3 regions of the Ruegeria sp. CK2 genome follow, and region 1 is predicted to be linked to each of the others. Evidence: riboswitches for the same ligand, from Rfam matches in the RefSeq annotation. Region 1 holds a riboswitch; each other region holds the start of a gene.
What was found. A riboswitch is a leader RNA that binds a small molecule or an ion and turns the genes downstream of it on or off. The one in region 1 is predicted to bind cobalamin.
Positions count from the first base shown of each region.

Region 1 (10,085 bases):
AGGTCGATTGTTCCGTTCCCAAATCGCTCTGCAAGGTCGCACAGACCCGGTACCTGACGTGTGTCCAACCGTGCCAGTCGCGGTCGGACCCGCACCACCAGCCCGTCGCCCGACATCATTGGCCGATGGGCGCCGGGGCACCAGCCCTGAACGATGGGGGCGCTCATCGCATCCCCTCCAGGTCGGCGCGGATCGAGTTTCGGCGCGTGTCCCACAACCCGGCATCCAGCAATGCGCGAAATCTGTCCTGCATGGCTTGATGCGCCTGCGGGTTGGCGTCATGCAGGAAGGCGTCCACCTCAGCGTCACCAAGGGTCGCGTCGTGATAAAGGTCGAATAGATACGGTGCGACGGTGCCGGACAGATGCGCGAACGAGGCCATGTGATCCAGCGTCGCCGCGATCTCGGCGGCCCCGCGGAAACCATGCCGCTGCATGCCTGCGATCCAGCCGGGATTGGCCGCGCGGGCGTAGACGACGCGGCTGATTTCTTCGGGCAAGGTGCGGGCGCGGGGGGTGTCGGGGTTGGTATTGTCCAGATGGTACAGCTGCGCGGTGCCGCCGGTGACTTTCTTGGCGGCGGCAAAACCAGCCTCATGCGTGGCATAATCATTGGCCAACAGCAGATCGGTCTCGGTCAGGTCCTGCAGGTGCACAAAGCTGTCTGCTTGTGTGACGCGTTGGGTGATGCCGTCAAGATCCTGCGCAATGTGCTCGCCTTCCAACGCGTATGAGCTGGCGTTCAGCCACGCTTCGCCCGCTTGGATGCGTGCCTCATCCGTGTAGGTTTCGGACAGCTGCGTCATGTTCAGGCCATAGCTGCCCGGTGCCGGACCATAGACCCGCGCAGCGGGCGCGAGACCGGCATACGGGTTCCAGTCTGCGGATTCGTCGCGGTCCGACAAGGCGCGCACGGCCTGACCGTATAAGGCCGACAGGGGCGGAAATACGTCGCGAAACAGGCCAGAGACGCGCAGGGTTACGTCCAGCCTCGGGCGGTCCAAATCGGTGATCGGCAAGACTTCGATGCCCGAAACGCGCTCAGATCCTGCGTCCCAGACCGGTTTTACACCCAGCAGGTGCAGCGCCATGGCGAATTCTTCGCCAGCCGTGCGCATAGTGGCGGACCCCCACAGGTCAACGATCAGGCCTTTAGGGTAGTCGCCTTCTTCTTGCAGATGCCGGCGGACCAGTTCTTCGGCCAGTTTCACACCTTGGGTATAGGCCGCGCGGGTCGGCACCGACCTCGGATCGGTGGTATATAGGTTCCGCCCGGTCGGTAGCACGTCGGACCGTCCCCTGTAAGGTGAACCGGAAGGGCCTGCCTCGATCCGTTTTCCAGCCAGCGCATCCAGCAACGCAGAGCGTTCTGCGTCGGCTGACGGTTCGGTATCGAAGCTGGCTGACACGGCAGGTTTGCGGCCATAGATATGTAACCCGTCTCCGAACTGGCTTTCTTTGATATCGCAGACAAATCGATCGATGCGGGTGATCGCCTCGGCGGTGCAACTGGCTTGGTTGAGGCTGAGATCGTTCTCCAACCCGATGGCTTTCGCTTCGTCGCGGATGTCTTCCTGCAATCTGTCGCGGCGCGTTGGATCCAGCCCGTCGGCGTTCGAAAATTCATCCAACAGCGATTCCAGACGAACCATCCGGTCCGGCGTGCCGCTTTCCTTCATCGGTGGCGGGATGTGCCCCAGCGTGACCGCTCCGATCCGGCGTTTGGCCTGTGCGGCCTCGCCGGGGTCGTTCACGATAAAGGGGTAGATCACCGGCAGATCGCGGATCAGTGCCTCGGGCCAACACGTCGCGGACAGGGCTACGGACTTACCCGGCAGCCATTCCAGCGTCCCATGTGCGCCAATATGGATCAGAGCATCGGTGCCAAGACACTTTCGCAGCCACAGGTAAAAGGCGACGTATCCGTGGCGCGGAGTCCGGGACAGATCATGATATTCATCGTCTCGCAGCTCGGGTGTGCCGCGCTCCGGTTGCAATGCTACGAATGCCTTTCCACGTCGAAGCGCCTTAAAGTGGAACGTGCCATCAGCTACGGCAGGGTCGTCCTCAGGTTGGCCCCAGACAGCTTCGAGATCTGATCGCAACTGCTCGGGCAGGTCCGTAAGTGCCGACAGGTAGTTCTCTAACGGCCACGATATCCGGGCGTTCAGCAAGGTTTCGGCAATCGGCTCAGCCGGGCCAGTGTCGTAGCCTTCCGCCTGCAAATCACTCAACATAGCCTCGGCAGAGGCCAGTGCGTCCAGCCCGACAGCATGGGCCATTTGCCAGTCCTTGCCGGGATAGGTTGAAAGAACCAGAGTAGGCGTTTGCTTGGCCACAGGTTTTTCGCTGAGGTTCAGCCAACCTGTTACCCGGTCGACAATCGCCTCAATCCGTTCGGCATCGGCGCGGTGGGCAAAACGAGAATACTCCAGATGCGGATCGCGTTTTCCTGGTTCCTTGAACGACGCGATGCCTGCTGACACCCGCCCGTCCACTTCGGGCAGAACCACATGCATGGCGAGATCGGCTGGAGAGAGGCCGCGTTCTGCCTCGGCCCACGCCTTGCGGCGCGCGGTTGACAGAGCGACCTGAAACACGGGCACGCCCGCAGCGTCCAGCGGTGACGTACCCGACGCGCCCTTGCCCGAGAACGAGGTGGCGTTAATGATGGCTGACGGGTTCAGCGCGACGACCTGATCCCGCAACCAATCTGCCGCAGCTGGTGCCTTCAGGGAGGGGGCAAACATCCCTACGGCCTCCAACCCCCGGCCACGCAGACTGCGGATCAGCGCAGCAACCGGCGCGGTATCCGCCGAGGTCAGGTAAGCGCGGTAAAACGTGACAAGCACGCGCCGGGCATCGCCAGCAAACGCGGCTTCGGCTGGCATCACACCACGATCCGGGCACCATGCACCGCATTCGGGAATTGCCTTGGACCCCATTACAGGCCCGGCATAAAGTCCTGCTGCCAACGCCATCTGCGCCAGTGCCGCCTGCGCCGCGACTTCGCCCCCGTTGTCACACAGATGCGCCAATCGCCGTAAGGTCGAGACGGGCAGGGTCGAATAGTCGTCAAGCCGCGTATCTTCACGTCCATCCGCTGGCAGCACAGCCAGTGCGATGTCTTTGGTTTGGGCCAGTGACAGAACCTGCTGTAGGCCATAGGACCAGTAAGGCACGCCGCCAATCAGGCGGACCAAGATGCCTTTGGCGCCTTCCAGTGTTTGTTCCACATATGTGTCAACAGAAAGTGGGTGCTTTAACGCCGTCAGATTCGCAAGCCGCAGCGTCGGCATCCGACCCTCGGATCCGCCACCGCGATGCCAGCCCGCCGCAAAAGCGCCAAGGTCACTGTCGGAAAAGGACAACACAACCAGATCCGCCGGGCTTTGGCCCAGATCGGTTGGGGTCTCGGTTTCCTCTAACCCGTGGCTTTCGCGGAAGACGACGTGCATGGCTTATTCGGCAGCCTCGGTCACACCCACGAGGATATGGCGAATTTCAGCCTCTTTGATGTCGTCATGCTCGGCGATCACCACCAGACGCGAGCGGCGCTCTTCACCCGACCCCCACGGGCGGTCGTACTGGTGACGCACACGGGCACCGACGGCCTGCACCAGCAGACGCATGGGTTTGCCCTGAACGGCCGCATAGCCTTTGACCCGCAGGATATTCAGCTCCTTCGCAAGACGTTCGATATTGGCGACCAGTTCGGCAGGATCGGCCTGTTCCGGAAGATCGACGATGACGCTTTCGAAATCATCATGTTCGTGATCATCATGGCCGTCATGATGTGACGGACGGGCGTCCATGTCATCCTCGGCAGCTGCCCCAAGCCCAAGCACAACGCGCACATCCACCGCACCTTCCGCAACCTCGACAACGGGCAGGGGCCGTGGGGCCTCGGCCGCTATGATCTCTTTGGCCTTTGCCACACCTTCGGGACCTGCCAGATCAGGTTTGGTCAGCAAGATGATGTCAGCGCAGGAAATCTGATCCTCGAACACCTCGGACAGCGGCGTCTCATGGTCAATGGACTCATCGGCCATGCGCTGGGCGTCGACTGCCTCGACGTTCGGCGCAAACCGACCGGCGGCGACGGCCTCGGCATCCGCCAGAGCAATTACGCCATCCACGGTGATCTTCGAGCGGATATCTGGCCAGTCGAAAGCCTTAAGCAACGGTTTCGGCAGGGCGAGACCCGAGGTTTCGATCAGAATATGATCTGGGCGCGGTTCCAGCGCCATCAGCGCCTCGATGGTCGGGATAAAATCATCGGCCACAGTGCAACAGATGCACCCATTGGCCAGTTCCATGATGTTCTCGGCCGGGCAATCCGGGATCGCACAGGATTTCAGGATGTCGCCGTCTACGCCCACATCGCCAAACTCGTTGACCACAATCGCCAGACGCTTACCCTGCGGGTTCTGCATCAGGTAGCGGACCAGCGTCGTTTTGCCCGAACCCAGGAAGCCGGTGATCACAGTGACGGGGAGTTTTTCGAGATTGCTCATTCCAGGGCTCCAATCGGGGGAATACGGGCCGCACAGTTCTTGCGGAAGTGTTCAGGACGCTCGCGCCATTTTACCAGGCCATCTTCGGCCGCCAGGTATCTAGTGGCACCTTCGACGATGATGTCGACATCGTCATCTTCGTTCAGGTTCTCATAGACGAAAGTCCAGCGGGTTGGCCCGCCGCGCAGGACGATCGAACAGCCCTGCTTGCAGTTCGACAGGCACTCCACGGGCTTCAGTTTCACGCCGTCGGGCAATTCTGCCTGTTCTAGCGCCTTGTGCAGTAAGGTGCCGGGGCGCTGCGCATCGTCTTCGATGGGCAATCCACGTCGGCAAGTTGTGCAAACCAGTAGTTCGACTGGTGTGGTCTCGGTCACGTCTCTCATCCCCCTTATCGGTTCATTGGGGGACGGGGTTTCATGCGGGCCACGCTGTTCGCTATGGTCCCGACACCGGAACACCCCGTCCGGTCTGGTCTTCGGGTGCTGGCAGGTCTCCCGGCTTGCGGATGTCAGAGCCTAGGCTCTGCCGGATGTCCCGCCTTCCCGGCCAATTGGCCAGTGGCATTGGGCACCCTCTCCGGTCACGGTCGCGGGGGCGGCTGCGTTTGGCGGTAGACCCGTTGACGCATTCCCTTTTCATCTGCTGTCGCAGACACCAACGAAAGGGACATGCGGCACGCGTGGGCCGCTTGTCAAGCGCGTTACGCGTATGGTGAGGAACCGGGGATGAAAAGCGACCTGCCAGCGTCTCTGGGCGTCATGATCGCTCGAGGCCCGCCAAAGCGCGGGCGTCGAAGCGCTGTCAGCGACCGATTTGGATTTCACCACCCCGAGGTCCCAGTTTGAGAGGCAAGACCACGAAGAGAAAGAGTCGGCTACCCGGTCGTTCCACAAGGTCGCGTCGCAGATTAACTTTGTCACCTGCTTGGGCAAAACGATTTGCCAATGGCTTGCGCAAAACCGATTTGGATCAAGTGGATGGAGGCGAGCGCCCGACCCGGTATCACTTCCCTAAATCGTTGAATAGCCATGATTATTGGGGGGTGAGGTTGGCTTGCGTGTCTCACTTTGTGTTGCACAACGCGCAAGTCAGTGTGACTATTGTCAATAAACAACCCTTATTCCCAGTATTCCGGCAAACCTCACCGCATAACGTCAATAACGCGGCGATCGCTATGCTTACAGACTCCGACGCCGCTCGCCGACGTAAAGCCAGAACTGTCTGCATAGTTCATACTGCAACGCCTAGTTGAACCCTTATCACCAAACATCAGAGCGACGAGGCTGAACGCGCGCCGAGGACCAGGCCCCTTGGCTCATGTGCTAGTCTCAAAGTCTGTCGATCATCTTCCATTATAGCCGCAATCGCAGATTTACGCCCGGGAGGGCACTGATCTGGATCGCTCGGCAATGGCCGATTGGGTTCGCCGGTCAACAGCACTGCTTGAACCCCTCGCCGATGAGATCGGGCGGATCGTCCGGCGTGGAGATGCGCTCTTTGCTGACGATATGCCCGTGAAGATGCAGACACCGGGGCAAAAGAAGACCAAAAGGGCCCGGGTCTGGACCTATGCGCGCGACGGGCGGCCATGCTCGGGCCAAACACCGCCCGGTGACTGGTATCAGTCTACCATTGATCGCAAGGTTGAGCATCCCGTCAGCCACCTTGCAGGCTACAAGCGATGGATCCACTCGGATGACTACTCCGGGTTCAACGGCTTGTTAGGTCACGATATGGCCGATGAAATGGCCTGCATGGCGCATGTAAGGCGCGAGTTTGTGGATGTGTTTGCATCCCAGGGCAATACTATCGCGGAGGAGGTCGTCCGTCGGCTCGCAGAGCTCTATGGCTTTGAGTAAGAGGCGCGGGGCAAACCGCCCGACGATCGCATCGCGCCGCGGCAATCGCACGCAAAACAGGTCTTCGATGATCTGGAGATTTGGCTACGCGCACAATTGCCCAAGATTTCTGGAGACTCCCCATTGGCCCAAGCGATACGTTACGCCCTTAGCAGGATACCAAAAGCGCGACCTTATCTCGAGAACGGGCACCTGGAGTTGGATAACAACACGACCGAACGTGCCGTCAAACCCGTGACCATAGGCCGGAAAAACTGGATGTTCGCTGGCTCAGAAAGTGGCTGCAAAGCAATGGCCATCACCTTCACCCTGATTGAGACCGCCAAACTCAAAAGCGTCGATCTCCAGGCGTGACTTGCCTGGGTCCTCGCCAAAATCGTCGACCACAAGATCATACGCCTCGACGAACTCCTCCCATGGCGCTACGCCGCCACTGCAGCGTAAAAGGATTTGTAGCGGTTCAACAGAGCGGGGCAACGGACGGGCACTATCCGCCAACATAGACTCCGGTTTTTGGCCGGTAGAAAATTTTCTGGTCGTGAAGCCGTCCAAGAAGGTCGCTAATCCGGTGTCGATACTCTTTCCTTTCAGCTTTTCCGACATCATCTTCGTTGGGCGGCTCATGGGTCAGGGAATTCAAGGCGCGGCGAAGCGAGTCTTCGATAATATCTATATCCTCGACGGATAGTTCGAACATATCGTTGTACTGGGGCATACTGAGACCTCTTATCTGGTTGCGAGCCTTAAGGGTGCACCACCAGCCCTGGGTTTTCCACCGCTCCTTATTGTTGAAGCGTGAGAGTCGGCGCGCTGTAGTCAGGTGATGCATTCCAACGATATCGCAAGCCGTGTCAGGCAACACCCGAGTCACGCTTTTCCGCTTCAATCAAACGCTTTGTACGCAGATAATCCAGGCCGCCTAAAACTAACACCAAGCCCGAAACCGGAAATGCCAAAAGCCCGATGCCGACTTGCATCGACTGTGCTTCATAAAAATGCAGCAAACCGAGCCCCGCGATAGCCAGGCCTAACGCGGTTTTCACGTAAGCCAGCAACGTTCGACGATTGGCCAACTCCGTGCGCACGACTGACAAAACCATATTGTCTATCTCTCGACGCCGCTTGGTTTGGTTATCGTTATCACTCGTGAGGTTCTGGACCGAGCTGACTTTCGGATTCATCTCTCACCGCTCCTGATTGTTGACCTTCGAAAGTCCGTGTTCCCAAAAAGATGTGTCTGATATCACCCGACGGATTTGGTCGCTGGGACGATTTGGGGTATGAGTTTCCTATTTAACTGTAAGGAGCTCAATTATGAATATCGAGATTCTCCAGCCGAAACCCTTTGATATTGTCGGCAGCACAATCATGATTGCAGGAAATGCTGTTGGCTTCGAAGGTCATCTTTCGATTTCTGTCAGCGAAGGGCACGTCGAGTTTAGCGGCGCGGCCTCAGCTGGAGCAATCGCACTGCGACAGTTTCAAGCCAAAGTAGAGATACCGGCCAATCCTAATTTCCAGCTTGATCGTCTTTTTGTGACGGTGACTGACGACAGTGGTGGTGGTGAAGGTGTGGTCCCTACTGTCCATGTTCCGGTGTTTTACGGGCCACGCATTCTGACCGACTATGTTGGCTATCGGAACTACACTGTCGCGCCGGGTGACACGCTGAGTTCAATCTCAACAGCGCACTACGGTAATCCAGGCCAAGTGTCCGTTATCCAGCGCGCCAACGCACACCTTATTGATGATCCCAATGTGATTTTTCCGGGTCAGGAACTACGCATTCCGATTGCCTAGCAGCAATTCCAATGAGTGATCCAAATGTCCACTTTGCGGACCAAGCTGCCATTGCTTGGTTGCCACCAGTCGATCATTGTTGTCCAATTGCAGTTGTCATCAGCGGAGTAAAATCGTGCCGAATGCCTCGGAAGTTAATGCAGTTTTGAACCAACTAACCAATGATGAAAGACGTTCACTGATCCTATGGTATCGAAACTACATGGTGTCTGTTACTGGAGTTGATCCCAGCCTGTTTGGAGTGGACTTTCAGGCGAATATGGATGCCGCGCTGCTGGATGGCGATAAGAATGGTAGTCTCAGAATTAGTGCGAAAGACGTAATCGTTGCAATCAACAACTCCGAATTGGGCGAAGAAACAGTCGAAATGAGAAGGCACTTTCACCAAGAGCTCGGAAGTGAACTGTGGTTACGGCTTACGGCGATTGGAAGCGGTATCTAGATGGGATTGGCACGGTCGCTTTGGGCTCAGAGCGGACCTTAGAGAGGAACATCCCTTCCCCCTCAAAGCAGAGTCGTTGTGACAGCTATTAAAGACGGCTGAGCATTCTTCACTAAAACCACACCCGCTCCATTGACTGTGCCGCTGACACAAATACTGGATTGCGCCAGATTCGCCGAGCAGGTTGAAAAGATGCAGTTATGCATGATTTCGCCCCGCCGTTTTGATGAGATCTCAAAACCTGCACGACAGTTAGGTTAACAACAAGACCGGGATTCGCCTGTTTGGGGCATCCCTTTTCATACCGCCGCCGGCATAGTTTCGCTATACCGTGAAGCATATCCCGCGTAGTAGATGTAGCAGGGCATCTGGGCAGATATGCAGTTCTGCAAATCTCGATACCGGCATGCCGGGACGGCTTCGTAGCTGGCAATAGCGGGAAATGGCGACCGTACTACGGTCAGGACCCATTGATTTCCGCTTAGGAGCGTGATTCACGGTTCGAAAACCGAGCGGTTAACATGTCTGATCTTTTCTGGCTGAAAGATCCGCAGATGGCGCGTCTTGAGCCCTTCTTTCCTAAGTCCCACGGCAAGCCACGTGTCGATGACAAACGTGTGCTGAGTAGCATTATCTTCATCGATCGCAATGGCTTGCATTGGTGAGATGCACCTGCCGAGTACGGTCCGAATAAGACCTTGTACAACCGATGGAGCGACAAGGGTGTGTTCGCCCGGATTATGGCGGGTCTGGCTGTCGAGCACAGCGGACAGAAGAGCGTCATGATCGACGCCACATATCTCAAAGCACAACGTACAGCCTCCAATCTGGGGGTCAAAAAGCGGGCGTGGACGCCTGATCGGTCGGACCAAAGGCGGCATGAACACCAAACTGCACGCTATCTGCGACAGCCAGGGCCGACCGCTCAGCCTCTTCGTCACCGCCGGTCAGGTCAGCGACTACATCGGGGCATGGGCATTGCTCAGCGGCCTGCCGAATGTCGATTGGCTACTCGGGGACAGAGGAATCTAAACCTAGGTTATGTGCCTGGAAAAAATGGGTTATTTTTGCTCCATGTTGCGGGATTTGTTGCGGGAAAATTCGTGCTAGGGGGCTTGAGAAAATATTGCTGTTTAAAAACAATGAGTTAGATTGTAGATTTGGAGGCGAGTACCGGAATCGAACCGGTGTACACGGATTTGCAATCCGCTGCGTCACCACTCCGCCAACTCGCCTTTTCAAGTAAAATCAAATACTTGCCGTGGTGTGGGTGGCGTTTTAGCAGCTTTCTCTGGAGGCGTCCAGTGGATAGGGCGCAAATTTAGCGGCGCGATTGCAAATTGCGGAAACGTGCCGACCGCATCCTGATCGGCAGGCGTAGATTGCGGCATCTGGGCCGTTGCTGCGCTTTGTCGGATATGGCACAAGCCAGATAACCTTGGGAATAGAACGAGAGATCCTATGA
Region 1 is NZ_JBQFPW010000004.1:62,830-72,914, forward strand. It holds gene cobG (precorrin-3B synthase) at 1-167, opposite strand, end outside; gene cobN (cobaltochelatase subunit CobN) at 164-3,457, opposite strand; gene cobW (cobalamin biosynthesis protein CobW) at 3,461-4,516, opposite strand; gene ACR0BU_RS07985 (DUF1636 family protein) at 4,513-4,902, opposite strand; cobalamin riboswitch at 4,987-5,193, opposite strand; partial or broken gene tnpC (IS66 family transposase) at 5,929-6,732, shown strand; gene ACR0BU_RS07995 (hypothetical protein) at 6,649-6,876, opposite strand; gene ACR0BU_RS08000 (hypothetical protein) at 6,866-7,093, opposite strand; gene ACR0BU_RS08005 (DUF202 domain-containing protein) at 7,230-7,559, opposite strand; gene ACR0BU_RS08010 (LysM peptidoglycan-binding domain-containing protein) at 7,693-8,178, shown strand; gene ACR0BU_RS08015 (hypothetical protein) at 8,294-8,620, shown strand; partial or broken gene ACR0BU_RS08020 (IS5 family transposase) at 9,142-9,646, shown strand; tRNA gene ACR0BU_RS08025 (tRNA-Cys) at 9,782-9,855, opposite strand; gene ACR0BU_RS08030 (protein-L-isoaspartate O-methyltransferase family protein) at 10,082-10,085, shown strand, end outside.

Region 2 (10,085 bases), on a different contig from region 1:
GCGCGGTAGCGGACGCTGTCGATGATCTCGCGAATATCGTTCACACCCGTGCGGCTGGCGGCGTCCATCTCCATAACGTCGACATGACGGCCTTCTATGATGGCCACACAATGTTCGCATTGCCCGCAAGGTTCGGTTGTTGGTTTGCCTTCGCCGTCAGAACCGATGCAGTTCATGCCTTTAGCGATGATCCGCGCGGTGGTGGTTTTCCCGGTGCCACGGATGCCGGTCATGATGAAGGCTTGCGCGATCCGATCCGCCTCAAACGCGTTTTTCAGCGTACGCACCATTGCGTCCTGACCCACCAGATCAGTAAAGGTTTCCGGGCGGTATTTGCGGGCGAGAACCTGATAGGCGGGGCTGGGTGCGTCGGTCATGTTTACTCTGGCGGATTCGGGGCTTCGGCACAGCGTAGTGGTCACCATCGCCCGCGTCCACTGCAGCGTGCGAGGATTTTTATTTTGGAATCGGACCGGATGCGCGTATTGCTAGAGGGGTACATTTCACGAACTATTTTTCGCGACAGTAATTAAAGGGGGGGGAGCGTTACATGTCTCAGCTGGTGATCTACGCCTTGCAAGTTGGAGGAGGCACGCTTGCCCTCACATCAATGCCCGGTCGCGGCGGGGACTACGCAGGTGATCTGGACACAATCTCAAGCTGGAAGCCGGGTCTTGTGATTTCTACGGCAACCGAAGTCGAGATGTTTCAGGCCGGCGCGCAGGACTTTGGAAGCGATATTCAAAGTCGGGCCAGCCGATGGGTTCATCTGCCAATCGAAGACTTTAACGCGCCACCCCGCACCGTTCTGGATGAATGGCCGTCCGTTAGCTCTGCCGTGCGCCACGCCTTGTCTGGAGGCGGTCGTGTCATGCTGCACTGTAAGGGCGGTTGCGGCCGGTCGGGAATGCTTGTTCTACGGCTGATGGTCGAATGTGGCGAACAGCCCGACAAGGCGCTGGTACGGTTGCGCGCCTTGCGCCCCTGTGCCGTCGAAACAGACGAACAAATGGCATGGGCCGTCGGTTCGACCCTGGAAGAGGTGAGCGTCAGATCAGGCTAAGATGCCCGCGGCCATCTGCACGGGTTGGCGAGGTTTAAGAGCCAAAACCTCGAGCATTGCGCAAGGCGGCGTTGCGATGATCCCGGATGGCATGGTCTGGATATCGGTGCCAAAGATCATGTCGGCATAATCGTCCAGCTGTTTGGTGTTTGCCGTGGCATCGGTGCCGCAAAATACACGCATCTGATCGGGCTGGGCCCGAAACCGCGCGGTGCAGCCCTCGGGACAATGGGTCAACTCGCTGCTGCCTTCGATTTCGAACTCCGAAGTGGCGACTGGATGAGCTTCTGCCATAGCCTGTGCCATCGCGCGCGCCATTCGGGCCAGTGCAGGGCATGTCTTGCCTGTCCGTTGACAAACGGTTGCTGTGTATTCGTGTGTTCTTGTCTTCCAGATCATCTTGCGCCCTCCGCGCAGCGGACAGGGGCTTGGATCAGGCAGGACGGCGGTGTGCTGTCAGGACCTGCCCGGACACCCCGCCCGAGTTTCGGTTACAGTTCCGATGGCAGGTCTCCTGACTTGCGGGTCATCGCTTTACCGACCTTCCCGGCCATTGGGCCAGTGGTATTTCGGCATTGCTTTCCGCTTACAGTTGCGGGGGCAGTCGCGGATTTGGATCGTCCCGGAGTATCCGGTCAGAACCGCACCGTGTTCCCTTTTCATCCCGACCCCTAGTAGGGGGCAGGAACCATCACACAATCGCTAGCGTCTGATTGCGCCCTGAGTCAAGCTGGACTTTATGTCTTGCGCTCCTACTCAATCCCAAGCGGACGTGTGGTCAACCTGAACCGGTGTTGACTCGGATACAGGAATTGGTGCCATTTGAGGATGGTGAACCGATTGGTTCAGTTTTTCCGAGGTCGCTATGTTGGACACACAGCAGAGGGTATTGACCGAAGACTTTCGGTTCCCGTCCGGGCCGGCGATGCTTTCGGCACGGCTATATCGGCCAGCTTCCGAGCCAGAAATCGTTATTGTTCTAAACAGCGCAACCGGAGTTCCACGAGATTACTACCGATATTTTGCGCAGTGGCTGGCGGAAGAACAGGGCATGGCCTGCCTGACATATGACTACCGGGACTTTGGGCACTCTCTATCCGGAGATCTCAACAAATCCACAGTCACTATGGCAGACTGGGCGCTGATTGATATGCCCGCGGCCAGGGCCGAGATGCGCCGGCGCTTTCCGAAAGCGAAGCAATGGACCATCGGTCACTCGGTGGGCGCGATGCTGGGTCCGGTTCAACCCGACATTGGTCAGATCGACCGAATGATTGGGGTATGTTCGGGGCTGGTCACACTGAAAGATCACCCTTGGCCGTATCGTGCGCTGGCGTGGTTGTTCTGGTATGGGCACGCACCCTTGCTTGCGCGTCTTTTGGGGTACCTGCCAGGAAAGGCCATCGGGTTCGGCACGGACCTGCCAGCTTCGGTTTACTGGCAATGGCGCAAATGGTGCACGGCGCCATTGAATTACGTTCCTGAAATAGGCCTCGATTTACCGGCGGTCAAATGGTCAGAAACAGGAACTCCCGCAGACCTGTTTGCCTTCGAAGATGACGAGATGGTCCCTCCGGACGCAGTGTGGCGGCTGGCGGATCTTTACGGCCCTGACGCCAAACAGCATCTTTTGTCTGCGTCTGAGTTTGGTCTAACCGAAGTCGGTCATATCGGGGCGTTTGCCCGCCGGAATGCGGCTGTCTGGCCTAGGTTGATAGCGTGAGGGATGGGCGCCGAAAACTCGGCGCCCATATATCATCGGCCGTTGCGAGAGTTTTTGTCTTTCATCACCGAACGGACCATTTTGCCAAACGCCTTGTCGCGCGCGCGGGACTGGGCCACGGTTTCCGAGTTTCGCTGATCCTCACGTCGCAGTTTTCTCCATCGTTCCAGACGCGAAGCGTCCAGCACGCCGTCTTCAATGGCACCTTGAACTGCGCAATCTGGTTCCGCAATATGCTGACAATCCGAGAAGCGGCACCTGGTCGCCAACTCTAAAACGTCTGAGAACACCTCATCCACGCCGTCTTGCGCGTCTAGCAAACGCAAGGCACGCATTCCGGGCGTGTCAATCAGCCAGCCACCGTTTCGCATGCGATGCAGCGCGCGGGAGGTCGTCGTATGTCGACCATGCGCATCATCTTCGCGAATGCCTGCGGTTGCCTCGTCCTGACCCGTCATCCCATTGGCCAGTGTCGTCTTGCCGACCCCCGAAGATCCAACCAGCGCTGCGGTCTGGCCGGACGGGCACCAGGACAGGACCTGCTGGATTTCTGTCTGATCCAGCGCGTTGATTGCAACAACCGTCACTACAGGTGCCAAAGTCTGAGCTTGAGCAACGTATGTGTTCGGATCATCGCATACATCGGCCTTGGTCAGCACAATTACCGGATAGCATCCAGCTTGATTGGCCAGTGCCAGGTATCGTTCCAACCGGGGTAAGTTGAAATCAGCATTGCACGAACTGACAATAAACAGCGCGTCGACATTTGCTGCTATCAGTTGCGCTTCGGCGCCGGTGCCGGCTGCGCGGCGTTTCAGGACGCTGCGCCGATCCAGCAGGGTCCGAATGCGATTGTGTTCGTCCGCCAGCACCCAGTCTCCGACCGCATAATCGCCTGTCGGTCGGTCAAGGGTGAGCAGAGGTGTTTCGCCATCCGTGCCCAACCCGGTCAGACGATCGCGATGAACGGCTGTGATACGAAACGGTAAGCAAGACGAATTGGCCGCGTGTTGCGCGGCAAAGTGGTGGGACCATCCCAGGTCCGATAGAAATATGGACATTGTTCTGCCTGTGTTCAGGTACAGTAACCCGGACAGATGGCATGCGCGCACCTGTCGGCTATGTGTTCAGGCGGTTTGAGGTTCGAGTACTAGAACCGGGCTGCCCGAAGGGTGTCTGCTACAATCATAAAAGCCCTCCTTCGGCCAATGCTCTTTGGTGTCTAGCGTCAAGTGAGAGGTTGGACATCGACCCAAGCGGGGCTCGTTGTGGCTGCTTCCTTCCGGATCTGACCAGGTTGGCGAGGCGCTCGCCCGCGCCAACCTCTCAGGTGTCGATATAGGGAAAGCTTGAGAAAAAGACAACCCGTCAGAGCGTCAGGCGGATACGCACGAAACCGTCCGCATCGGTGCCTAGCACCTGGGGCGAATACACATCCAACTCGCCCAGATGCCTGAGCGCGCCCTGGCCCGTCCTGAGAATCGCGCACGCACCTGATAGAGGCAGAATCGCAAAGGGATAGGGTGCTTGTTCCATCGGATCCGCTGGCAGGTGTTTTGACAAATAGTCCCGCAATGCGCTTTTTATATCCAATGGCGGCAAACTGATCGGTTGAGCGTTCGCAATGAATGGAAAGTGACCGCCGCCGTTGGCCCGGTAGTTGTTGAGGGCCACAACGAATTTCTGATCCGGTCGGAGCGGGTTTCCTTCAAACGTTGCATTCTTGATCCGGCCATAGTTCGGATTGATCAGCGTCCCATCCGCGTCCCATCGAGGCGGTTTTGATGGATCGATTTGATAAGATAAGCCAAAGAGAACATCGAAATTATGCCCGGCCCGCCCGGGATCTATCAGGTTGTTTTCTGTGCCTCGTGAAACTTGGTTGAAGATACCTGCCGACATCTCAAGCCAGTCCAAGACTTGTGCGCCGTTGACCTGTATTGCTCGCAGTTCATTGGGAAAAACATGTAGATCCGCAATATGTCGCAGGCAAATCTCTCCGGCAGGCACGTCAGTGTAGTATTGAGGACCTGAGCGCGCGCCGCACTTGTAAGGGGATGCTGCCGAAAGCATGGGTAGATTTTCCGACGCGGTGCCGCGCAGGAATGGGCGCAGGGCTGCGGCTTGTGCGGCGGCGACCAAAGCAAGCCCTAGGTCAGGTGCGCAAAAACTAAAGTAACTATGCATATCTTGTGCAACCCGAGCGACGGGTTTCGCCACTGCTGCCCGCGTTTGGGTGTGCCCGGGTGTAATCAGATGGACTATGTCTTGGTCTTCAGGTGCTAAAATCCCAGAGCTGTGGGAGTGGATAGACCGCAACTCAACGCAGTGATCTTCAACGTGCCACTTATTGTCCGAATTGCGAGTTACACTCAGGTCAACAACGCCCAGATGGGATCCGGCAGAGCCTGGCATGATCACAGGCTTGCCATGGACCAGCCCGGCCAAATGATCGACGTGCTGAAGGCTTTCGTGCGTAGAGCCAGGAAGGGTCAAATGGGTGTGTCCGGCAACAATTGCATCAACCCCGTCGATGGCAGCCAAAGGGATCACGGCGTTCTCCAACCCCGCGCTGGCATGGGTTTGCCCGAGACCTGAATGGGCAAGTGCAACAATCAGATCACAGCCAAGGCCCTGCAGCTTGGTTACAGTTTTTTGCGCCGCACTCAGGATATCTTCCGAGGTCACTTTGCCTTGTAAATGGTGTGCTTCCCATCGTGTTGTCTGGGGTGGCAGTACCGAAAAGACGCCTACGCGAATGGCAGTATTCTGTCCGTCCAGCGGCACGACGCGGTCGAGTATCACATGATCCTGCCACCGTTGCGCGGTATTGCCTTGCCGATGCAAGTTACTACACAGAACCGGGGAGGGCGCTTGTGCGAGGATTCGGTCCAGCGCGTTCAGACCAAAGCCAAAATCGTGATTTCCTAGCCCGATTGCGTCGTATCCCAATGCCTCAAAGGCTTGCATCATTGGATGGGTGCCGTCATTTAGCGCCGCCCACTCCCCTAGCGGCGTGCCTTGAAGGGAGTCTCCGTTGTCAAACAAGAGGACAATGTCGTCTTCCGCCTGTCGTCTGGCCGCGCGGATAAGACTGGCGGTTCGCGTCAAGCCAAGTGTTGGATCCGGCTTGTCTGAATAATAGTCGAAACTTGTTAGGTTCATGTGCAAGTCGGTCGTCGCTAAAATGCGAATACGCCCGCTTGGTGCCTTGGTCTGAATCGGCCTTGAGGGTCGTTGATTAGATCTCAATTTTCCACTTTTAGATGCTGCTGCTCAACCAAATACAATTAGAAGCATAATGAAGAAATTTTCGAGGCAACCATGAGGCTTTTTTAGCGGCATTGTCCGAATTCGTTGCCGGTGAATTGCGTTGCAACGAGGGCCTAGTCGTGGCAGCCCTGTGCGCAAGATCCAAAGGAAACTCAATGAAAAATGCGGAACAGGTGACTTTCGGCGGCTCTGGCCTGGATCGAGCCGCGCATCTTCGAAGCGACGCAGACAAGCTAACCGCGGTTGCAAGTGATCCAAACGCAAAATGCCTGCTGCTCTGGCGTGGCAAGGTTCTGGTAACCGGTGAAGCCCTGGATCAACTTGGGTTTGTCCCAATGACACATGTCTTGATCAATAACGGGCCCGGCGGCATCGTCGAAACTCCGATCTTTCTGGGGCTTAGCGAAATGGGCGCGCCGTTCTTTGCGGCAGATATTTCGGATTGGACGGCCCACGGGCACGACCTCTCTGCTCTCGGCGCGTTTGTCGACAGGTCCGAACAACAGCACCCTGAATTGCCGGATGGGTATGTGTTTGCCGAATTGCGCCGAATCATGACCCGGCTACCCACTCGGGATGCCGAACTTGCTGCGACTGCCAAGGCTGTTATTGGATGGCACGAAACCCATCGTTTTTGCGCACGTTGTGGTGTTGCCAGCGATCTGTCTCAGGCCGGGTGGCAGCGCAGTTGCCCTTCGTGTAGCGGCCAACATTTCCCGCGAACGGATCCGGTCGTCATCATGCTGATTACCCACGGTGATTCTGTTTTGATGGGGCGTTCCCCTGGATGGCCCGATAAGATGTTTTCGCTGTTGGCGGGATTTGTCGAACCGGGAGAAACGCTTGAGGCTGCCGTGCGGCGCGAAGTGATGGAAGAAGCGGGGGTACCCGTCGGCGCTGTCTCATACCTCTCAAGTCAGCCTTGGCCATTTCCGGCGTCGTTAATGTTCGGCTGTGCGGGTGAGGCATTGTCGCGCGACATTGTCATCGACCCGGTCGAAATCGAAGAGGCAATGTGGGTCAGTAAGACTGAGATGATGCAGGCCTTTGCCGGAGAGCATCCGCAGATATTGCCGGCGCGAAAAGGTGCAATCGCACATTTTTTGCTGCAAAACTGGCTTGCAGATACGCTGGTCTGAGGAAACACTGAGCAGTAACTAAGATCAACAAAAGGCCGACATGCAGTTTTCAGCGCGTGAAGATATCGAAGCCCCCATCAACTCGGTGTTCGACATGGTCGCCGATTTTGAGCGTTTCGAGCGTATGGCGATGCGGCGTGGGATCGATGTGCGGCGCAGCGCAGATAGTTCTGTAGTTACGGCAGGAACAACATGGGAAACCGAGTTCAAGCTGCGCGGAAAGCCGCGTCAGATGTCGGTGCTGATGACAGATTGTGACCGCCCGTCACAAATGAGGTTTGAGGCAACCAGCAAAGGAATGACCGGGATTACGACGGTCGATTTTCTGGCGCTGTCGCAGCGCAGAACTCGCCTGAGCGTAGAGATGTCTCTGGCTGCCAAGTCTCTGCCGGCGCGTTTGTTGCTGCAGTCAATGAAGCTGGGACAATCCCGGTTTCGCAGGCAGTTTCAAATGCGTCTGGGTGATTTCGCAAGAGAGCTGGAGCAGCGCCATTTGCATGGGTCTTGAGGCCGTTTTGGGCGGATAAACAACCAGACAGGACCGGGTGTTTGAGCATCGTGATTTTTAGAACTGCGCAAGAAAGTGACGCCGAGGGGATCGCGAGCGTCTTGCAAGATCTTTTCGATGCGGGAAAGAGAAGAAAACCCTGCAGCGCTGAGTTTGTCTTGGGTCACTATATCAGTCATCCTGACAGCATTAGATGTACTCTGGCAGGTGATCAGAGCGGGCACATACTTGGGTTTCAGTCTCTCAGGCATGCTGTCGCGGACAACCCTTATGACGTAGCCGTTGGTTGGGGCATAATAGGCACTCATATTCGGCCCTCGGCTGCCAGGCGCGGCGTTGGACGCGGCTTGTTTGCCCAGACGCTTGATGCTGCACATGGCTTTGACCTGACCTTCATTGACGCAACGATTGGTGCAAAAAACGCTGAAGGCTTAGCCTATTATGAAGCTATGGGCTTCCGGGAGTATCGGCAGATGGAAGATGCTGTGTCGAAAGTGTATCAGTTGCCGTCCTAAAACTGCGTAGTCGAGGGACCTAGTTTCAGCAAGCGGGGTCAGTTGTGTCGCAGATCATATTCCTCCACGGTGCGTCCAGCAGCGGCAAAAGCACGATTGCCCGCGCCTTACAGCAACAGATCGAAGTACCGTTCTGGCATGTATCCATCGACCATTTAAGCGATGCCGGTGTTTTGCCGATGGCACGGTATAGGGCAGAGGACTTTGATTGGCCTTCAGACAGGTCTGCGATTTTTGACGGGTTCCACAGGTCTGTTTCAGCGTATGCCGATGCGGGTAACAACCTGATCCTTGAACACATACTCGACACACCGGGATGGGCGGAAGACCTTAAAACGCGTCTGGAGTCGCATGATGCTCTGTTTGTTGCTGTGCAATGCCCGATTTCGGTTCTGATCAAGCGAGAACGCCTGCGTGGTGACAGACCCTTTGGAAGTGCTGCGCGGGACCAGGAACGTATCCATGAGGGCAGGGTATATGACCTGGAGGTCAACGCAACCGAAGATGTTGCAGCCAATGTGGACAGGATTCTGACCGCGTGGCGCAGCGGTGAGCGACGGTCAGAATTCAGCCATGAGTAATTGTGGACAGCGTTTAGCCGCGTGGTTGTGTAGCAGGATAAACGCCCAGGATTTCCACATTGGTCGTAAAGTGCTGTAGCTCGTCCATGGCAAGCTGCACATTTTGATCCTCGGGGTGACCCACGATGTCGGCGTAGAACTGCGTCGCCGTGAATGAGCCGTCGACCATATAGCTTTCCAGCTTTGTCATGTTGATACCATTGGTGGCAAATCCACCCATCGCTTTGTAGAGCGCCGCAGGGATGTTGCGGACCTGAAACACGAAACTGGTGATCATGCCGTGTTCGCCCCTACGCGACTGGTCGGCCTGTCGGGACATGACAAGAAAACGGGTTGTATTGTCGCCGTGGTCTTCAATATTGCGGGCCAATATATTCAGGCCATAGATTTCTCCGGCCAGCTCGCTGGCCAGGGCAGCAGAATGGACGTCACCGACATCAGCAACTTCCCGAGCCGCTCGGGCGTTGTCGGGACTGACACGACCGCGGATACCGTGCTTTTTTAGGAAAGTCGCACATTGTGGCAGCAGCACAAGATGGGAATGAGCCTCGGTAATGTCCTCTAGCTTGGCCCCGGGAACACCCAGAAGGTTGATATGAACCCGGACGAAAGCCTCATCAATGATATGCAGCCCGCTATGGGGCAAAAGCCGATGAATATCGGCCACGCGCCCATAGGTCGTGTTTTCAACCGGCAACATCGCCAAATCGGCCTTACCCGCGCGAACCGATTCGATCACATCTTCGAAAGTTCGGCAGGGCAGGGCCTCCATATCCGGGCGCGCGTTGCGGCAGGCCTCGTGGCTATAGGCGCCGGGTTCCCCTTGAAATGCGATGCGATTGGTCATTAGGTCGATTCCGTGCAACAAGTTGGCAAATTGGGCGTTTAGTCGCGGTGTCTATACCTTGCCTCTCGTTAGGGGAAGCCTTAGACACCTGCGCAGACAGCTGAAATGGACACGCGATCAATGTTCGACACGATGACAGTTACCAAGGCCGCGGCAGGCCTGTTTGGCACTTTCCTGGTGCTGCTTCTGGCCAAATGGGGGGCGGATATCCTCTATTATGCAGGTGGTGGCCACGGCGATTCTGAGGCCGCATACATTATCGAAACCGAAAGCTCTGGCGAAAGCGCTGACGGCGAAGAAGTAGTTTTTGAGGACATGCTGGCTGCCGCTGACCCTGAGAAGGGGGCGAGAGTATTCCGCAAGTGCACCGCCTGCCACAAGCTGGAAGATGGCGCAAACGGCACTGGTCCTTACCTGTATGCGATCGTTGACCGCC
Region 2 is NZ_JBQFPW010000022.1:42,117-52,201, reverse strand. It holds gene ACR0BU_RS22975 (DNA polymerase III subunit gamma/tau) at 1-377, opposite strand, end outside; gene ACR0BU_RS22970 (protein-tyrosine phosphatase family protein) at 551-1,063, shown strand; gene ACR0BU_RS22965 (hypothetical protein) at 1,055-1,462, opposite strand; cobalamin riboswitch at 1,551-1,770, opposite strand; gene ACR0BU_RS22960 (alpha/beta hydrolase family protein) at 1,929-2,786, shown strand; gene rsgA (ribosome small subunit-dependent GTPase A) at 2,819-3,847, opposite strand; RNA gene ffs (signal recognition particle sRNA small type) at 4,017-4,115, opposite strand; gene ACR0BU_RS22945 (bifunctional 2',3'-cyclic-nucleotide 2'-phosphodiesterase/3'-nucleotidase) at 4,155-6,038, opposite strand; gene nudC (NAD(+) diphosphatase) at 6,215-7,198, shown strand; gene ACR0BU_RS22935 (SRPBCC family protein) at 7,239-7,706, shown strand; gene ACR0BU_RS22930 (N-acetyltransferase family protein) at 7,757-8,221, shown strand; gene ACR0BU_RS22925 (chloramphenicol phosphotransferase CPT family protein) at 8,266-8,802, shown strand; gene ACR0BU_RS22920 (prephenate dehydratase) at 8,816-9,649, opposite strand; gene ACR0BU_RS22915 (c-type cytochrome) at 9,770-10,085, shown strand, end outside.
Region 2: it holds a riboswitch for cobalamin, as region 1 does, so the genes downstream of both, ACR0BU_RS22965 (hypothetical protein) here and ACR0BU_RS07985 (DUF1636 family protein) in region 1, are expected to answer to the same signal.

Region 3 (10,085 bases), on a different contig from region 1:
TGATGACCAAAACAGCCCCAGCCGCCGCGCCTGAAGACAGTCCAAAAAGGAACGGGTCCGCCAGATCATTGCGTGTCGTGGTTTGCAACACCACGCCGACAACGCCCAAACCTGCGCCAATGACGGCCGCAAACAAGGCGCGCGGCAAGCGCAGGTCGAAGACTATTCGGTGCAGGGGCGACATTTCACCTTCGGTCAGGCCCGTTCCCAACCCGATGGCTGCCAACACGTCCGAAACTGGGATCGGTGTGGTGCCATAGATCGTGGACAACAGCAAAAGGGCGGTCAGAACGACCGCCCCCAGTCCTACTATCCGGCCTGTATGGCCCATGTCAGTTGATTTCCGGGTGCATCGCCCGCGCCATTTTCTCGATCGCTTCGATATTCGCCGGCCCGGGCGTCAGTTCTTCGTATCGCAACCCGATCCAGCGCTCGTTCTTGACCGCATCGGTTTGCGACATCACTGGATGGTCCTGAAGAAATTCGAACGTGTCCGCCGCTCCATTGCCGGTTTGGTAGTCCAACAACACCAGAAACTCGGGGTTTGATGCGGCAACAGCTTCCCACGAGGTGCGGCCCCAGCTGGTGTCCAGATCGTGGGTGACGTTTTCGCCACCGGCGGCAGCGATCATCGCGTCAGGTATGGCAAACTTGCCTGCGGTAAAGGGCGCATCCGCCGGACCGTCCAACAGGAAGACACGAGGTTTTGCCAGAGCAGCGGTCCGTGTTTCGATGCCCGATAGCTGATCTTTCCATTCGGCGACCAGCGCTTCGGCCTTGTCTTCAACATGCATGACCTTGCCCAGGCGCAATACATCGTCAAACAGAAGGTTCATGCTGGCGTCGGGGCGATCCTTGTCCAGATGCACGCAGCTTTCTGTCAGGATCATGGTTTTGATGCCAAAGGGCGCCAACGTGTCGGGCGTCACGTCGCCACCTGGCTTCATGCCATAGTACCAACCGGCGAAGAACAGATCCGGCTCGACAGCCACCAAATTCTCGATCGTGGGGTATTTTGGGGCAAGTTCAGGGATTTCGCCGCGCAGCGCATCAAAATCTGGGCTGGTTTTGTACCAACCCGTGATCCCGGTCAGACCAACAATCTTGTCTTGCAGACCCAACGCAAAGGCCATGTCGGTCATATTCATATCGTGCACAACCAACCGCTCGGGCATTGTGTCAAACACCAATGGCTCACCGCAGTTGTCCACGGACATTTCGTGCGCGGCTGCACCGTTGGCCAGGCCGGTGATCAACGCCACAGGCCAGAGTTTCTGCATCATGATAAGCTCCTGTTATGATGTCAGTTTTCGTTTTCGGATGTCGAGTGCCGGGATCAAGCGGCCTTCATGCTGGAAGCACAAATAGTCCACTCCAAAGGTGTCCCGGACGCGATCCGGGGTCAGCACTTCAGTCACAGGCCCGAACCCTGTCAGACGGGTGGTTTTCATCAACGCAACATGGGTGGCAAACTCGGGGATCATGACCAGATCGTGGACAATCATGACCACTGTCACACCCAAATTTGCGACCAATGAGAGCATATGCCCCTTGGCGTCCGGATCCAGGTGATTGGTTGGTTCGTCCAGAAACAGCAGCGACGGGTTTTGCGCCAGCGCGCGCGCAATATGTGCGCGCTGCCGTTCGCCGCCTGACAGCATCCGCATTGATTTACCGGCCAAATGGGTCAGCTCGGTTATCGCAAGAACCCGGTCCAGATCTGCTTTGTGGTCAGCCGCTGACCGGTCAGCCTGAATGGGTATTTGGCCCAGTGCAACGTAGTCCCGCAGCCTCAAGCGGCCGTCCGGCAATTCCTGTTGGCCGACCACGGCAATGGTCCGCGCCCTTTGCTGCGCTGACAAGCTACGTAGGCTTTGGTTGCGGATACGCACATCGCCCAGGGCAAGCCGTTCAACACCGCATAACAGGTTCAAGAGGGTGGTTTTCCCGGCACCGTTTGGTCCGGCGATGGCAAGAACCGCGCCCTCGTCGAGATTGAAGGACACGTCCTGAAGCAGGACGTCGCCATTCAATGCATAATATCCAAGGCCTTCGGCGGTTAAAAAGCTCATGACCCGTCCTTGGCAGGCAAACATGGCAACCGCGAGAGTGTTTTGGTGAGCAGGGCAGGCGGGCGCTCGGACGCGCTGGTCCAACCGTCCTCACTGTCGAGATACTGATGGGCAAACTCGGCCACTGCGGTCAGATCTTTTAGGCTTGTGATTTCACCGAAAAGATACTGCGCTTTCTGCTTCGCCTGTAGGCCAACAGTCATGGGCCGTTCACACCCTGCCATGCATGCGATCAGTCGCGTCGCAAATCCGGTTGGCAGCTGCTCATCCAGCAGTTTTTGCGCTGTTTCAGCCGCCACTGGTCCCTGGCAGGTTGAGCAGATTAGTACAAAGTGGTCAGGAGTATCGGACATAGCAGTCCCCGCCACTCAAAAAATGCGGACAGAAAGTGCAAGTCTTGTGAACACGCAGACGCGCCATCATAGCCTCCTTCCAGGACGCCCCGCCCCGGGTTGGTTGAACATCTGATGGCAGGTCTCCTGACTTGCGGGTCGTCGCTTGGCCAACCTTCCCGACCCTCTGGGCCAGTGGTGATTTGGCGTCGCTCACCGCCTACAGTTGCGGGGGCAGTCACGGAATTGGCCCGATTGTCGTGGGCCGCACCGCATTCCCATTTTCATCCCCAAGGAGAACCTAAGGGAACCATCCCGGCCAGCTAGTCTGGTGTCGCATCGATTGTCAAGCGTCAGGTCATTGCCAGCGCGGCGTCACTGAACCACACGTAGAAAAGGCGTCGTGTCGATTGCCTTTGGTGATCGCCGCTGATGGGAAACCGGCTGGCCAATGTCAGCCCGGCTTGAATCAGATGTGCATCGGGATACCCACCGGTAACCTGACCAACGGCGTCTCGCGCAGCGGGTGTTTCATCGCGTCGCATGTGATGTAGCATTTTCAGCAACGCTCTCTCATCACAAGTGACTTCCCGCCGGTCTTCCAGGCTCAGAGGATCTTTGAAAGCCAGCCCGTCAGTGCGGCAATGCAAGGCGGCCTTGATGACTTTGAAAACAAGGTGCGCAAGATTGAGGCCCTGATCGTGCCCCCACTTTTCGATTGCGACCGAGTATGCATGTTGCCAGGCTTGGGTTGTGGGCTCCGAAAAGCTGAGGATGAAATGCCGCATGACGGGAAGAAGGCCCCGTTCGAAACCATCGAAATCCCGCAATGCATTGGGTGCGCGCGCTTCGCTTTGTCCGGAGGTGGAGAAACTCATGCGCGCCGCCTTTCCGTTTTTACTGAATGGCTGGACAGGCTTTGAACGTTTTCGGGCAGATCGCATTCGGCGATTGGGGTTTCACGCCGCGGTGATGCTGCGTGGGCTGGGAATCTGAGGGCGGCCTCAATTGCCTGCCGCAACTTTGGCTTCAGCGCACATCCGTGGCGGCTGGCGATAGTATCCATGGCCAATAGGTCGGTGAGTGTTTTTGTCATGATCGTCTCTCGGTCTCTGGTCCTTGACCGGGCGTGATTCCGAGGGATCTGACTGGGTCACACGTTATCTGACAAAAAGAGTCGGAAATGACAAGAGGAGTTGCGTCGCAAATATACCCAGCTTCAAGCTTGGGTCAGTAGTCGGCGACCAGCAGGAAATCGGGATCAGTATCTTCCTCGATCGTCGCAAAGCGGGGGATTGGCTCTTCGAAAACGTTGTCCGTGCGGTCATCGTTAACGGTAGAAACCTCTCCGATGAGGCAATCGCCGTGTTCCGCCCAGAAAGCATGCCAAATGCCGGGCATCAGCGTCACGCTTGCGCCGGGTTTCAAACGCAGGAGTTCGCCCGGCTGAATTGTCACTGGGCAGCCATCGCTTGGGACAGTCACGGGGTTGTCGCGATCGACGTCCCCATCTGGGTTCGATGCATGAACTTCCATGACCAGATCACCACCACCGCGATTGATAATATCCTCGGCCTTGATGACATGACGGTGCATCGGTGACAGCTGTTTATCACGTGAAATCAAAAGCTTTTCAGCGTATAGCATACCACGACCTTGGTTCAGGTCGCCAACGTCTCCGTTGCGCAGGGTGAACAGGAATAGACCGAGGTCATCAAATTTTCCCTGACCATAGTCGGTGATGTCCCAGCCCAACCCGCGTTCGCGGATACTTTCCGCCTTGGGGCCGCGCATTTGTTTCGGAGACCAGTCCGCGAACGGTGGTAGAGCAAACCCAAAAGACTGGATGAAGCTATGGGCCTCAGCTTTGATGCGGTTGATGTCGGATCTTTTCATTGTGCTTGCCTCATCAGATCAAAGCTCATGAGCCCACGGTGGGTTTGCCCCGGCCCGGGATACGGTTACCCCGGCAATTTTGGTGCCTAACGCAAGGGCTGCGCGCAAAGTGTCGGCCGTCAGACCAAGTAAGCCGGATTTGCTCAGGTGGCCCGATCGGTGTAGTTCTGCAAGAACCCCTGCATTAAAAGTGTCGCCCGCGCCGACTGTGTCCACGACCTGCACGGGCTTCACTGGAACAGAGGTTTCAGTGCCATCCGCCAGATACCCCGTTGCCCCATCGCCGCCCCGTGTGACAATGACCACCGAAGGCCCAGCCTGAAGCAACAGTGGCACCTTTTCAGCGTGGCTTTCGGGGCCCGGGATAATCCAGTCCAAATCCTCGTCAGATACTTTGATCATGTCGGCCTGCGCTATCATGCGGTTCAGGCGTGTGCGATACCGGGTCTGGTCCTTGATAAACCCGGGCCGGATATTCGGGTCCAGCATAACCGCGCTTTCTGATCCATGGCGATGCAACAGGGCGGCATAGGCGTCGGCGCAAGGTTCGCAAGCCAGGCTGATTCCGCCGAAATACAGCGCGGACACAGACGAAAGTTGGGTCGGCATATCTTCGGCTTGCAGCATCCGACCTGCGGTGTTTTCGTCAACAAAATTGTACGAGGCTTGCCCGTCCTGCAGTTGGACAAAGGCCAGGGTCGTGGGGCGGTCTGAGGTGATGACATGCGATGCATCCACGTGGCTGGCCTGTAACGCATCTGCCAATTGTTGTCCGAACATGTCCGAAGACAGCCCCGTCAGCATTCCCACCGGCGCACCCAACCGTCCCAACGCAATGGCCGTATTGAAGATCGCCCCACCGGAATGCGGAACAAAACCGTTTGCGCCCGAAACCGTTGGTTCGGCGATCATGTCGATCAGGGCTTCACCGCAGCACAGGATCATCCCGGGGTCCTCTTCTGAAATATGTATGAGGCGGCAAGCTTACCGCATAAGCGCATTTTTGCAGAAGTTGTTAGCGCCAACAATGCCAAATTCAGGTTGCTCTGAAACATAAAGGTTCATTGACTGACGCAGCTCACTAAAACGGCCACCGCCGTTAAACGCCTCGCGAAACTCACGGCCAAACAACCAGCGGTTTTTTTCCGCGACGCCACCGACCAGAAATACGCCCCCTGTAGGCATCAGAGTGACAGCCATGTCACCCATCAAAGCACCAAGATGCGTCGTGAAGATCTGGGCCGCTTGCGCCGCCACGGCATCAGCCCCGCTGCGCGCATCTTGCAAGATTTCTTTTGCGGACCTGAGCGGTGTATCGCATTGACCGGCCGCCATACCTGTGGCCTGGTATAAGATCGGCAGCCCAGTGCCACTTAGAAACATCTCGGCTTCCAGCGCCAGACTGTCACCAAAAAAGCTATTTGGCGCGATGCGACGGGCTGCGTCGAAAATTTCAACTTCTTCGCGATGACGAGGCGACAGACCGACATGCCCGCCTTCGCCGGACACGGTATGATAATGACCTTCTGAATAGAGCAGCGCCCCAACGCCAAGCCCGGTCCCGGGCCCGACAACCAGTCGTGTGCCAGCCGGGGGGGTGGCTTCCCCTTGCAAAACGGCGACCTCTGCGCTGGTCACTTCGGCGACCGACCATGCGGCTGCCGTGAAATCGTTGATCACATAGGTATGTTTGGCGCCGGTCGCTTCGTGCAGTTCTGCTTCGGACAGATCCAGATTCGCGTTGGTCAGGCGAATAGTTCCGCTCCTGACCGGGCCTGCTCCGGCGGCGACAACGGCCTGAGGATCGGTCCCAATCTCGTCGCGCAAACTGTGCAGGGCATCCAGGAGATCGGGCAATGTGCCGGTGGGGTGTCTGCGAAGATCGGTCAATAGACCGTTTGAGACAACACCTAGGCGGGTGTTCGTGCCACCAACATCCGCCACCAGATTCCAGTGTTCATGAACCGAACCAGCAGGTTGTGCCAGAGGCAACGCGACACGATCCGTTGTTTTGAGTGCGGACTTCAGCGCTTGGAAAGACGCTTTGGGTCTTCTTTCAAGAGTTTCAAAATCCACATCCACCAACCCAAAACGCTTTTCGTACCCGTAGGCCCATTCGTAGTTGTCGAGCAATGACCAGATAAAATAACCGTCGATCGGGACACCCTGATCCAATGCGTCCTGAACGGCCGAAAAGTGCTGGTTTAGATAGTCGATACGGTCATCATCCTGCCGACGTTCCGGGCTGGCCATACCGTTTTCGGTAACGTAAATTGGCAGGTCGCCCGTGTATTCCTTCTGCGTCCGTGTCAGGAACCTGGTCAGAGCGGCAGGGTCGATTTCCCATCCCATTTGCGTTTTAGGCAGCGGACCAGGGACCTCTTTCAAGCTTGGCCAGGCCGTGTTTGTAGGGGCAATGAGTTTGCGCGTGTAGTAGTTCAACCCACACCAGTCGACCGGCGCACCAATGGTTTCAAAATCATTTTGCCAGCCAGAGGGCAGGTAAGGCGCCAGACCTTCCAGAACATTTTCGGGATAGGCTTTGTTGAACACGCCACCAAGGAAGAATCGATTGTAAATGCCGTCATAGAGGTCTGCGGCGCGTCGTGCCTCGGCGCTGTTGTCCGCAGGTTCGGACCATTCAAGATTGAACACGGCGCCCAGATTTCCCATCCCAAGACCACGCATTGCCTGAATAGCGCTGCCATGGGCGAGCAATACATGGTGCATCGCGCGGGCTGCGGCCCGGACATCGCGCAGGCCGGGGGCGTGGTGCCCTTCAAAATGGCTCAGCCAGCTGACGCACCACGGCTCGTTGATCGGGGCAACGCTGTACATGCGATCGCCGATACGGCCCATTATGACTTCGGTAAAATCGGCAAACCAACCTGCAATATCCCGATTGCGCCAACCGCCAAGATCGGCGAGCGGAGAGGGGAGTTCCCAGTGGTAGAGGGTCGCACAGGGGCGGATGCCGCGCTCTAACAGCGCGTCAGCCAGGCGATCATAATAGTCCAGACCGGCCTGATTGACTTGACCGTGCCCCTCGGGCAGCACCCGCGCCCAACTTGTCGAAAACCGATAACAATCGAACCCGGCCTCGCGCACCAGATCAAAGTCTTCGGCAAACCGGTTCAGGTGGTCGCAGGCCAGATCGCCGTTTTCCCCTCGCACCACGTTGCCGGGCGATGCTGCAAACGTGTCCCAATGGGTCTGTCCGGCACCGCCTTGGGCATGCCCTTCAATCTGGTACGCAGAAGTTGCCACGCCAAAGAGGAAATCTTTGGGAAAGTCAGCGCGTGAGTATTTCATGTTCAGATCCTGTTGGGCGCGGGGCCAGTTGATCTGCCAACTACCAGTTCGGCTTCCAGCAATCTAGTTTTCGTAGGGTCGTCCGGAGATTGGATGCGCTCTATCAACATTTCGGCGGCCATTTCGCCTGCATTGCGCACGGATGAGCGCGTTGCTGTAAAGATCGGAACATCCTGTCCATTCTTGAGATAAGACAGGTCATCGTCATGGGCGATCACCGACACATCCTTACCCATTTCCAGCCCACTTTCATCTAGTGCCCTCCGGACGCCTATGGCTGAAATCATTGAGGAACACAAAATAGCCGTGGGCGGGTTATCCAGCCCAAGCATGTCCCGGGTTTCATGGTGGCCATAAACCTCTGTCATCTCGGCGCTGCGCATCAGTTCAGGGTTGGGCGACAACCCGGCCTGACGCAAAGCTTCGAGAAACCCATCGCGGCGACGTTGTGCAAAATCCATGTCTTCAAGCCCGTTGATCAGAGCGATCCGGCGATGGCCAAGATCGATCAGAAACCGGGTCGCGCGCAAAAACGAGCTTTTGTTGTTCACATCGATCCAGTCATACTGGCCGACTACTCCGGTCGAGCGGCCATGGACAATGAAGGGCACTGCCATACGCGTTAGAACCTCGATCCGGGGTTCATCTACCTTTGGGCCCTGCAGAACAACGCCGTCTACCGCGCCGCGCTGGAACAGGCTGCGATACGCTTCTTCAATCGACGTATCATCGGCATTGGTAAACATCATGTCATACCCATGCTCTGAGTATTTTTTTACGGCGCCGGCGACAAAATCTCCGAAGATCGGGTTAACCATTTCGTGCCTGGACGAGCTGGGAATCACATGACCGATCACCATGGAGCGGCCGGTCGCCAAACCCTTGGCGCGACTGTTTGGGCGATAACCGTGTTTTTGCGCTGCAGCCTGAACCCGCACCCGGGTATCCTCACTAACCTCAGGGTACCCGTTCAGCGCGCGGCTGACCGTTGTCTGCGAGAGGCCAAGAATTTCAGACAGCTGCTTTAGGTTCATCTTAGTATTCAAAGCGCCTTCAAATAGGGTTCAAATCTGTTTTGTGAGCAATTCTGTCGTGCGTCAACCTGTTTTGCCACCTTGTCCTGAATTATTAATAGTTATGAGTTTTTCAAACAGATTGTTGACAGGAGCAAAATGTTAGCGGATAAAATCGCCATCCAAAGCGCTTTGAATATTGAGTCTCATCAAGCGCAGGGTAACGTTGGGAGGAAGATTTATGAAACACGCGCTTTACGCAGGTGCGGCGACGCTCGCCTTGATGGCTGGGGCGGTTCAGGCAGAAGGCGAACTGCTTCATGCCGTCGGCGAAGGCAGCTTTGATTGGGATGGATACAGTGCGTTTGCCGAGGCAAATGACCTGTCCGGCGAAAGTCTAACCATTTTCGGGCCATGGCTGGCGGGTGAAGGCAAGTCCTTTGAGAACCTAGTAGCCTATTTCGACGAAGCGACCGGCTCGAACTCCAGCTATGTCGGCTCGGACTCACTGGAGCAGCAAATCCTGATTGATGCTGCTGCCGGTTCCGCGCCGAACCTCACGGTGTTTCCACAGCCTGGTCTGGCTGCGAACATGGCGAAGAACGGTTATCTGACGCCACTGGCAGATGGTTCGGCCGATTGGATCAAGGACAATTTTGCTGCCGGCCAATCCTGGGTCGACCTGGGTACTTTTGAAAATGCCGAAGGAGCGGATGGCTTCTATGGGTTTTTCTTCAATGTGAACGTCAAGTCCCTGGTCTGGTACAGCCCCGAGAATTTTGAAGATTTTGGGTATGAAGTGCCCGAAACGATGGAAGCCTTCAAAGCGCTGATGGATCAGATGGTTGCGGACGGCGAAACGCCTTTGTGTGTTGGTCTTGCTTCGGGCGGCGCGACTGGGTGGCCAGCAACTGACTGGGTCGAAGACCTGATGCTGCGCACACAGCCACCAGAAGTTTACGACGACTGGGTGTCGAATGAGATGAAGTTCGACGATCCGCGTGTGATCGCCGTGATCGAGGAATATGGCACCTTCACACGCAACGATGACTACGTTGTTGGCGATGCGGATGATACTGCGGCCATCGACTTCCGTGACAGCCCCAAAGGTCTGTTCGACAGCCCGCCGGCATGTATGATGCACCGTCAGGCATCGTTCATTCCGGCATACTTCCCAGAAGGGACGGAATTGGGTGCGGATGCCGATTTCTTCTATTTCCCGGCATTTGCCGAAAAGGATCTGGGCACACCGGTGCTGGGGGCGGGGACGTTGTTTACGGTCACAAACCCCAATCCAGCGGCCGAGGCGTTCATGGAATTCCTGAAAACCCCCTTCGCGCATGAAATCATGATGGCGCAGGATGGTTTCCTGACACCACATCTCGGCGCAAATCCAGATAACTATTCGAACGACACGCAGCGCGGGCAGGGGGAAATCCTGACCAACGCGACGACGTTCC
Region 3 is NZ_JBQFPW010000007.1:105,689-115,773, forward strand. It holds gene ACR0BU_RS12670 (FecCD family ABC transporter permease) at 1-331, opposite strand, end outside; gene ACR0BU_RS12675 (ABC transporter substrate-binding protein) at 333-1,283, opposite strand; gene ACR0BU_RS12680 (ABC transporter ATP-binding protein) at 1,296-2,072, opposite strand; gene ACR0BU_RS12685 (DUF1636 family protein) at 2,069-2,425, opposite strand; cobalamin riboswitch at 2,525-2,732, opposite strand; gene ACR0BU_RS12690 (hypothetical protein) at 2,758-3,282, opposite strand; gene ACR0BU_RS12695 (hypothetical protein) at 3,279-3,500, opposite strand; gene ACR0BU_RS12700 (D-lyxose/D-mannose family sugar isomerase) at 3,635-4,300, opposite strand; gene ACR0BU_RS12705 (carbohydrate kinase family protein) at 4,319-5,245, opposite strand; gene ACR0BU_RS12710 (glucokinase) at 5,285-6,244, opposite strand; partial or broken gene ACR0BU_RS12715 (GH1 family beta-glucosidase) at 6,311-7,612, opposite strand; gene ACR0BU_RS12720 (LacI family DNA-binding transcriptional regulator) at 7,615-8,646, opposite strand; gene ACR0BU_RS12725 (ABC transporter substrate-binding protein) at 8,867-10,085, shown strand, end outside.
Region 3: it holds a riboswitch for cobalamin, as region 1 does, so the genes downstream of both, ACR0BU_RS12685 (DUF1636 family protein) here and ACR0BU_RS07985 (DUF1636 family protein) in region 1, are expected to answer to the same signal.